3 regions of the Microtetraspora sp. AC03309 genome follow, and region 3 is predicted to be linked to each of the others. Evidence: predicted binding sites of a transcription regulator. Region 3 holds the regulator's gene; each other region holds the start of a gene.
The links. Region 3 encodes LexA, which represses DNA repair genes until DNA is damaged. Its sites were predicted from a motif close to TCGAACANNTGTTCGA; they were not measured.
Positions count from the first base shown of each region.

Region 1: IMZ11_RS35045 (type IIA DNA topoisomerase subunit B) is a predicted target of LexA. The motif match lies at 1,378-1,393, and genes of this name have one in related genera.
Region 2: IMZ11_RS29665 (alpha-ketoglutarate-dependent dioxygenase AlkB) is a predicted target of LexA. The motif match lies at 1,454-1,469, and genes of this name have one in related genera.

Region 1 is NZ_JADDIL010000081.1:31,535-34,804, reverse strand. Features, by position in the region: gene IMZ11_RS35045 (type IIA DNA topoisomerase subunit B) at 1-1,370, opposite strand, end outside; gene IMZ11_RS35040 (hypothetical protein) at 1,603-1,830, shown strand; gene IMZ11_RS46470 (N-acetyltransferase) at 1,934-2,644, opposite strand; gene IMZ11_RS35030 (YaaA family protein) at 2,762-3,270, shown strand, end outside.
Region 2 is NZ_JADDIL010000059.1:49,693-52,962, forward strand. Features, by position in the region: gene IMZ11_RS29650 (NUDIX domain-containing protein) at 1-14, opposite strand, end outside; gene IMZ11_RS29655 (SDR family oxidoreductase) at 8-1,309, opposite strand; gene IMZ11_RS29665 (alpha-ketoglutarate-dependent dioxygenase AlkB) at 1,483-2,106, shown strand; gene IMZ11_RS29670 (RNA polymerase sigma factor) at 2,196-2,750, shown strand; gene IMZ11_RS29675 (zf-HC2 domain-containing protein) at 2,747-3,270, shown strand, end outside.
Region 3 is NZ_JADDIL010000032.1:74,695-77,964, reverse strand. Features, by position in the region: gene IMZ11_RS20365 (vitamin B12-dependent ribonucleotide reductase) at 1-679, opposite strand, end outside; gene nrdR (transcriptional regulator NrdR) at 788-1,249, opposite strand; gene IMZ11_RS20355 (hypothetical protein) at 1,244-1,606, shown strand; gene lexA (transcriptional repressor LexA) at 1,674-2,375, shown strand; gene IMZ11_RS20345 (MalY/PatB family protein) at 2,500-3,270, shown strand, end outside.

The DNA.
Region 1 (3,270 bases), on a different contig from region 3:
GCCGGGAGCGCCGAGTTCTCCAGGGCGGACTTGCGGCGCTGGTTGTCGCGGTGCTCCCTGGCGGCGATGCGCGCCTTGGCGGCGGCGACGATCTTCTCCAGGACCGCGCGCATCTGCAGCTTCTGCGCGCGCTTGGGCGTGGCGAACAGCTCTTTCAGGTCGCGCGAGACGACGTGGGACACGATCCGGGTCGCCGCCGAGGTGCCGAGGATCTCCTTCGTCTGCCCCTCGAACTGCGGCTCCGGCACGCGTACGGTGACCACGGCGGTCAGGCCCTCGAGGATGTCCTCCTTGGTGACCGGGTCGTCGCCGTTCTTGAGCAGCCGCGTCTCGCGCAGCTGCTCGTTGACGGTGCGGACCAGCGCCCGCTCGAACCCTGTCACGTGGGTGCCGCCCTTGGGCGTGGCGATCACGTTGACGAAGGAGCGGACCGTCGTCTCATAGCCCTTGCCCCAGCGGAGCGCGACGTCCACGGAGAGCTCGCGCTCGACCTCGCTGGGGGTCATGTGGCCCTGCTCGTCGAGCACGGGCACGGTCTCGCGGAAGTGCCCCACGCCCTGCAGTCGCAGTACGTCGCACACGGCCTCGTCTCGGGACAGGAAGTCGGTGAACTCACCGATGCCGCCGTCGAAGTGGTACGTCACCTCGGCGGGCTCTTCACCCCGACCGTCCCTGAGCACCAGCGTGAGCCCGGGGACCAGGAACGCCGTCTGGCGGAGCCGTACGTGGATCTCGTCGATGGACAGCTCGGCGTCCGGCAGGAAGATCTGGGTGTCGGACCACCAGCGCACCCGCGTGCCGGTGACGCTCTCGCCGTCCTGGGCGCGGCGGCGCGTCTTCCGCATCCCGGATCGGGCCTCGAAGGCGCTGTCGGGACCGGCACCGGAGAACACACCGGGGTTGCCGCGCTTGAAGCTGATCATGTGGGTGCGGCCGCCGCGGTCGACCTCGACGTCGAGCCGGGACGACAGGGCGTTGACCACGGAGGCGCCGACGCCGTGCAGCCCTCCGGACGCGCCGTAGGAGCCGCCGCCGAACTTTCCGCCCGCGTGGAGCTTGGTGTAGACGAGCTCGACTCCGGCGAGACCGCTCTTGGGCTCGATGTCGACCGGGATGCCGCGGCCGTTGTCGCGGACCTCGATCGAACCGTCTCCGTGGAGCTCCACCTCGATCCGCGTGCAGGCGCCCGCCAAGGCCTCGTCGACGCAGTTGTCCACGATCTCCCAGAGGCAGTGCATCAGGCCGCGGGTGTCGGTCGACCCGATGTACATCCCCGGACGCTTACGGACGGCCTCCAGGCCTTCCAGGACCGAGAGATGACGAGCCGTATAACCCGCCTCCGCGCTAACCGCCGTCACACCAGCTCCCATTTATCAATCGAACAGGCGTACGCAGCCTACCGCCCATCCTCTTTTTACGGGTACAAGCTTGCCAGGCGCACGGAGATCTCCCGTACTTCCGATGTGATCCGGACCACTTTCCAGATCATTCCGCTCTCGGCGTAGCGGCGGAGAGATTGGGAACGTCCTCATCCGGTTAGATGTTGTCCCAAGTGACTGACGCCAACGTCCCCACACCGTGGGGTGACCCGAAAGGCGATACGTGACTGGAGCTCTCGCCCCCATCAAGCCGCTGACAGCCCTGGACCGCTGCGACAGGTGTGGTGCTCAGGCCTACATCCGCGCGACCCTGCCCGTGGGCGGGGAGCTGCTCTTCTGCGCTCACCACGGACGCCAGCACGTAAGCGTGCTGCGCGACAAGGGCGCCGAGATCCAGGACGAGTCGGCCCGACTCAGTGAATCCCCCGCGTCCGCAGCGAGCGAACGCTGACCCGATAGACGGCGTGACTGGGGGCGGTCCGAAAAGGCCGCCCTCCAGCCGCGCCGTCCTCATGTCCTCCCGGGCCATGCCACCCAGGTCTCACCGGCGGCGGTCATCGGACGCGGTAGTGATACCGTCCGGCCACGGTGAAACCCTCGCGCTCGTAGAGCGCGCGAGCCCCTTCGTTACCCTCCGTGACGACCAGATAGGCGCGGGTCGCCCCCTGGTCCCTCCCCCAGCCGAGCAGGCCGCGCAGCACCGCTCCGGCCAGGCCCCTCCGCCTGGCCTCGGGAACCACCGCCATGCAGTAGATCCCGAGCCACTCCCCCTGCCGCACTCCCCTGCCCACGGCCTTCTCACCCAGCGAGGCGTACGCCGCGGGAACACCGGTGAGAATGCGCACACCCCAGTCCTTGGCGGAGCTCTCCGTCCCGGCGGGATGCCTGCCGCCGTCCACCCGCCACCAGGTGTCCACCCAGCCCGGTGACGGCTCCGGCGCGATCGTCGGGTCGGCCGAGCCCTCCAGCGACGATCTGGTCATGACCAGCGTGGGGTCGACCAGATGGTAGCCACGGGACTCCAGCTCCGCGTCGAGCCCGGGCGTGGCGCCCCCGCCGATGGAGAACACGCACGGACGGCCGAGGTCCGCGTAGAACCCCTCCGCGTCGTCGATCGCCTTCCCCAGGTCGGGGCACTCCCCCAGCGGCAACACGGAGTTGGCCCGCTTGGTCACCCCGCCCGCGTGCCGGTACACCCAGTCCCCCGCGGCCACCCGGTAGGGCGCCGGCCACGCTTCATCAACAAGTCGGTCGAATTCGGACACGGGCGGACCTTATCGCAGCACCCTGATCGCGGTCGCAGCCCCTGATCGCGGCCGTCCGCGCTGGTCATCCACCGGCCGCCCACACCACCGGATGATCCCGTCGATAGGCTGGGAAGCGTGCTGATCCTGTTGCCTCCCTCCGAAGGAAAGGCGTCCCGGGGCGACGGACCCGTGCTCGACCTCGACACCCTCGGCTTCCCCGAACTGACCTCCCCACGGGAGAAGGTGCTCGACGCTCTGATCACGCTCTGTCACACCCCCGACGCCCAGGCCGTGCTCGGCCTGTCCGAGGGGCAGCGTGACGAGATCGACAGGAACCGCGGCCTGCGCACCGCGCCCACCCTCACCGCGGCCGACCTGTACACCGGCGTCCTGTACGACAATCTGGGGCTGCCCACGCTGGTTCCGGACGCGAGAAGGCGGGCGGACGAGCGCGTCATCGTCTTCTCCGGCCTGTGGGGCGCACTCCGCCTGACCGACCGCGTGCCGCCGTACCGGCTCTCCATGGCACGCGCGCTGCCGCCGATGGGCGGCCTGGCCGCCTTCTGGCGCCCCTCATTGGCGGCGGTGCTGGGCCCGCTGCCCGGCCTGATCGTGGATATGCGGTCCTCGACGTACGCCCAGGC
Region 2 (3,270 bases), on a different contig from region 3:
CCGGGCGTCACCATGGCGCCTCCGCGTAGTCCTTGAGGAAGACCCCGTGCACCGGATCACCGGACTCACCGCGCAGGATCGGGTCGTAGACGCGTGCCGCCCCGTCGATCACGTCGAGCGGGGTCCTCCGGTCCAGCAGGTCACGCATCGGGACGGGGTTCTCGTCGGTGATCCACCCCGTGTCCACGCTGCACAGGTAGATCCCCTCCTTCGCGAGGTCGGCGGCGCTGGTGCGGCTCAGCATGTTGAGCCCGGCCTTGGCCATGTTGGTGTGCGGGTGGCGTCCGGTCTTGTTGGCGACGGTGAACTGCCCTTCGACCGCCGACACGTTGACGACGTAGCGGCGCGGAAACGGCGCCGCGCGCAGCAGCGGCAACAACCGGTCGATCAGCAGGAACGGCGCCACCACGTTGACGAGCTGGACCTCCAGCAGCTCGGCGGCGTCCACCTCGCCGATCCGCGCCGACCACGAGTTGCCCGCCGAGAGGTCGGGGAGGAGGCCGGACACGTCCGGAAGGCCCGGGTCCCACCCCCGCACGGCCGGAAGGGCATCGCCGACCGGTGCGAATCCCGGCGCCGTCCACGCTCCCGCCGGGAGCCCGCGCCGCTCGCCGTCCGTCAGTGCCGCGTACGCCGCGGGAGGGCGGCGGAGCGTCTGGGCGGCATTGTTGATCAGGATGTCCAGCGGCTCGCCCGCTGCGAGGAGGTGGTCGGCGAGGCCGATGACCTGGCGGGGGTCGCGCAGGTCGATCCCGACGATCCGGAGGCGGTCCGACCAGTCCCCGGTCTCGGCGAAGCGCCGGGCCGCGTCGCGGGGGAAGCGGGTGGTCACCGTGACGTGGGCGCCGTCTCCGAGCAGCTTCAGCGCGACGTGATGGCCGATCTTGACGCGTCCACCGGTGACCAGCGCCCGCCGTCCGGTGAGATCGGCGCGGGCCGTGCGGCGGGCCTTGTTGAGCGCGGCGCACGGGGGGCAGAGCAGGTGATAGAAGCCGTCCACCTGGACGAACCCGCCCTTGCAGACGTAGCACCTGCGCATGCGGCGAAGCCGTCCACCTGGCCCGGGATCGTCCACGACGGGGGCGTCGATCACGCGCTCCGCCGAGCCCATGGCGGTCGCCGCGAGCACGGCGGCGTCGGCCGCGATGGTGTCGCGCCTGCGAGCTCTCTTGCGCCGGCGCTGGCCGTCACGCACCAGGGCGAGGGCGGCGCGCTCGACCCGCACGCGATCGGGATCGTCCAGCGGACGGTCACGCACCTCGTCGATCAGCCGCAGCAAGGCGGCGACGCCGTCCCCATCCCCGCCCATTTCGCCTCCTCGCGTGGGCCCGGCCGGATTCGAACCGGCGTCCTCTCTCCCCCGTCGAAGGAGGCGCGACAACCGCTGCGCTACGGGCCCCAGGTGATGTTGATCGACAACCTAGCCGATAGATCATTTCATCGCCACCTATGATCGAACATGCGTTTGACTAAACTGGTGGGGTGATATTCCAGAGCTCGCTGCTGGACTGCGGCGACGAGATCGGGCCCGGCCCCCTGGGAGCGTCGGTGAAGCGCACGGTCCTGGCCCATGGGGCGTGGATCGACGTCCGGCCGGGCTGGATCTCCGGCGCCGACACGCTGTTCGACCGGCTGGTCCACGTCGTGCCGTGGCATGCCGAGAAGCGGCAGATGTACGACCGGGTCGTCGACGTGCCCCGGTTGCTCTGCTTCTACGGCGAGGGCCGTCCCCTTCCCGATCCCGCGCTCGACGAGGCCAGGAAGGCGCTGGACGCGCACTACGCCGACGAACTCGGCGAGCCGTTCCGCACCGCCGGGCTGTGCCTGTACCGCGACGGCAGGGACAGCGTGGCCTGGCACGGCGACACCGTCGGGCGGGGCTCCACCGAGGACACGATGGTCGCGATCATCTCGATCGGGACACCGCGCGCCCTGCTGCTGCGCCCGCGCGGCGGCGGCCCGACGCTGCGCCACGACCTCGGCCACGGCGACCTCATCGTGATGGGCGGGAGCTGCCAGCGCACCTGGGAGCACGCCATCCCGAAGACCGCGCGGGTGGTCGGGGCCCGGATCAGCGTCCAGTTCCGCCCGCGCGGGGTTCGCTGACTCCGCACGGCCGTTCGCGCTGTGACCCGTCCCACTCAGATTTTCCCGGTTTGTGGTGAACCCGCAGGTCCGGAACAGTACCCAGAAGGATGGACGACACCGACCCGGAGCTGCTGCGAGGCGTCGCCGCGGGCGACGAGCGGGCCTTCGAACACCTCTACAGGCGGCACGCCCCCGCGCTGCTCGCCTACGCCCAGGGGCTCCTCGGGGGCGAGCGCGGACCGGCCGAGGAGGCGCTCCAGGAGACGTTCGTGGCCGTGTGGCGCGGCGCGGGCTCCTTCGAGGGACGCTCGCTGGTACGCACCTGGTTGTTCGGTATCTGCCGCCGCCAGGCGCTCAAGCGCGTAGCCGGTCGTCCGGCGGCCCTGCCGCTCCACGACGCGATGGACGTCCCCGCCTCGGATCCTGATCCGCAGGTCGTGGCGCTGGCCAGGGCCGACACGGCGGCGGTCGGGGCGGCGCTGGACACGCTGTCCCCGCTCCACCGCGAGGTACTGGACCTCGCCTTCGCCGCCGAACTGTCACACGCGGAGATCGCGGAGGTGCTCGACGTCCCTGTCGGCACCGTGAAGAGCCGGTTGTTCAACGCCCGGGCCGTCCTGGCCAGGGCGCTGCCCGTCGTGGTCGAGGAGGCCGGGCGATGAGCCATCCCACAGACCTGCTGGCCGGTTACGCCGCCGGGGTGCTTCCCGGCGCAGAGAGCGTGTCGGTGTCCGCCCATCTGAAGGCGTGCCCGGCATGCGCCGCCGAGGTCGCGTCATGGCGGCGGGTCGGCTCCGCCGTACGGGAACGCGCCGCCGAGGTGCCCGCGCCCGCACCCGCCCTCTTCGCCGCGATCCTCGGCCGCCTGGGCCACCCCGCCGCACGCGAGGACACGCGGGTGGCCGTGCCTCGCTTCACCGCCGAGATCGGCGGGCGGCCGCTCCGTCGCGCCCTCGGCGTGCTCGCCCGCCAGCGCGCCCTGATCGGCTGGCCCGTGTGGGCGCTGTCCGCATCCGTCCTCGCGATCGGTACGGCGCTGGCCGCGCTGGGGCCCGCCGGGTTCGCGGAACGGGTGCTCGGGACGGTCGTCCCGCTGGTCGCCGCGCTGGCCGTCGCGGGAGCGTGCGGATCGGATCGGGAGCCGATCGGTGAGCTGGTGGCGGCCACGCCCACGTCGCCGAG
Region 3 (3,270 bases):
TGCCCGCGGAGGCGTCGGCGCCGCGCATGAACGACACCGGGCCGCTGGCCGTGCCGCCGCTGGAGAGCAGTTCCTTGCTGGAGCGGATGCGGGAGAGGTTGATCCCCGAACCGGAACCACCCTTGAAGATGACGCCCTCTTCCTTGTACCACTCAAGGATGGACTCCATCTGGTCGTCCACGGCCAGGATGAAGCACGCGCTCACCTGCTGCGGCGAGGCCGTCCCCACGTTGAACCACACCGGCGAGTTGAAGCTGAAGACCTGGTTGATCAGGGCGTGCTTGAGTTCGTGGTCGAAGATCTCGGCGTCCTCGTCGCCGGCGAAGTAGCCGTTCTCGATCCCGGTCCTGGTGTAGACGTCCACGACCCGGTCGACGAGCTGCCGCAGGCTCGACTCGCGCTGGGGCGTGCCGACGGCGCCGCGGAAGTACTTGCTGGTGACGATGTTGGCGGCGTTGACCGACCAGAACTCGGGGAACTCCACTCCGCGCTGCTCGAAGTTGATCGAGCCGTCGCGCCAGTTCGTCATGACGACGTCGCGGCGCTCCCAGGTCACCGCGTCGTACGGGTGGACCCCCGGGGTGGTGAAGACGCGCTTCATCTTGAGCCCCTTACGCGCCGGCCGCTTGCCACCCCGTCCCCCGGTGCCCGTCTCGGTGCCGTTCACGATCTCTGTCATGAATTCCCCCTCCCGGGGCCCGGTGGAGCCCCTCGCATCCGATCACGTGTCTGTTTAACCACCGTGCGTGACGGGCGTCCGCGTCGGCCGTCCCGCCAACTCCCGCCGCTACTGCTGGACGGCGGTGCGCGTGGCTCTGAGCTGCTCGATCTCGGCCTCGAAGTCGGCCAGCGTCTCGAACCCCCGATAGACGGAGGCGAAGCGCAGGTAGGCGACCTCGTCCAGCTCGCGCAGCGGCCCCAGGATGGCCAGGCCCACCTCGTGCGAGGCGATCTCGGCGCATCCGGTGGCCCTGATGCTCTCCTCCACGAGCTGCCCGAGCTGGGCGAGCGAATCCTCGCCGACCGGGCGTCCCTGGCAGGCCCGCCGCACACCGGCGACGACCTTGTCACGCGAGAACGGCTCGGTCACTCCGCTGCGCTTGCTGACCATGAGCAGAACGGTTTCCTGGGTGGTGAACCTGCGCCCGCATTCCGAGCAGGTTCGCCGGCGGCGAATCGCGGCCCCGTCCTCGGTAGAGCGGCTGTCGACGACCCGCGTGTCCGGGTGACGACAAAACGGGCAGTGCACGTCATCGCCTCCCTGGAAACGCTTGCGCCCACCTCACGAAATCGTCGTGAAGCGGTCACGGAAACACAAGCTGTGGTGAAGTACATCGCTGTAACTACTAGATGTTGTGGTCCAACCGTAGAAGTGCCCGACCTTGAACGCAAGTCGGCCGCGAAGGCTCGGGCGAAGTCGCTGTTCAACCTGGGGAATCACCTGAACCCCGGGCGTGTCGCAGGCCCCGATGGCATCGCGCGGGCACATTACAAGAAGATCGGCGAAATCTCGGCAATATCGAACACGATGTCGATCGAACTCCCGTACGATGTTGCTACATCCACACAGGTGGCGGTATTCACATCGAATCGAACAATTGTTTGATGATGATCTTTGATCGAGGTACCGTCGCTCTGTGCGACATGAAGAACACGGATTGGGAGGTGGTTTGGTGAGCGGGCAGGAAGAGAGTGTCAGCGACCTTGCGGTGCGCAGGCGTGACTCCCTTGGTCTCACCCCCAGGCAGCGCAAGATCCTCGAGGTCATCCGCGACTCCGTGCAGCAGCGCGGATATCCGCCCTCGATGCGCGAGATCGGTGAGGCGGTCCAGCTGACCAGCACCTCCAGCGTGTCGCATCAGCTCACGGCGTTGCAGCGTAAGGGGTACCTGCGCCGCGACCCGCACCGCCCCCGGGCGCTCGAGGTCCGCTTGCCCGGCGAGCCGGTGCTGTGGGTCGACCCGGACGCCGCGGAGGTGGAGCCCGGCTTCAGCCGCCCGACCGCCGCGTACGTGCCGCTGGTCGGCCGCATCGCCGCCGGAGGCCCGATCCTGGCCGAGCAGAGCATCGAGGACGTCTTCGCGTTGCCGAAGCAGCTGGTCGGTGAGGGAACGCTGTTCCTCCTCCAGGTCAGCGGTGACTCGATGATCGACGCCGCCATCGCCGACGGCGACTGGGTCGTGGTGCGCCAGCAGCCGGTCGCCGACAACGGCGACGTCGTGGCCGCCATGATCGACGGCGAGGCCACGGTGAAGACCTTCAAGCGCAAGGACGGGCATGTGTGGCTGGTGCCGCACAACGCCAACTACGAGCCGATCCCTGGCGACGAGGCGACCGTCCTGGGCAAGGTCACCGCGGTCCTGCGCAAGCTCTAGGTCCCCGGCCCGCCGAGCGGGCCGACCATCCGGACCGCGCATCCTGCGTCGCTCCGCGGTGACCTCTGTCACCGCGGAGCGGTCACGGAGCAATCAGGGTGATTGCCGCAAATAGGCTTGCTCTGTGACGCGCAACCTTGACCAGCTCAGCCTGGAGGCCGCCTCCCTCCGCGACGGGCTCAAGTGGTCGCAGACCTCGCCCGGCGTGATCCCCTCCTGGGTCGCCGACATGGACTTCCCCGTGCCGCAGGCGGTGCGCGAGGCGGTGGCGCGCCGCGCCGAGACCGACCTCGGCTATCCCTCGTGGCTGGACGAGCCCTCCGTCGGTCCCCTCGCCGAGGCGTTCGCCGAGCGTATGGAGACCCGGTACGGCTTCCGCCCCGATCCCGGCCACGTCCGGTCCTACAGCGACGTCAACCAGGCCCTCCAGGTGTTGCTGCACCTGACGACCCGGCCGGGTGACACCGTCGCCCTGCACACTCCGGCCTACCACCCGTTCCTGGGCACCATCGCCGAGATGGGACGGCGGCTGCTGTCCATCCCGATGCTGCCGGACGGCGACGGCTGGCGGTTCGAGGTGCCGGACGAGCCGGCCGCCGTGCTGCTGCTGGTCAACCCGCACAACCCCACCGGCCGGGTGTTCACCTCCGAGGAGTTGGGCGCGCTCGCCGAGTACGCCGAACGGCACGACACCCTGGTCCTCTCCGACGAGATCCACGCCGACCTGACGTACGGGCCGCAGTCACACATCCCGTTCGGCACGCTGTTGCCCGCCCGCACGGTCACGCTCACCTCCGCGACGAAGGCGTTCAACATGGGCGGCATCCGCTGCTCCGTCGCGCATCTCGGCGCACCGGCCGTACGCGACGCGGTGAACCGGCAGCCCGCACACATC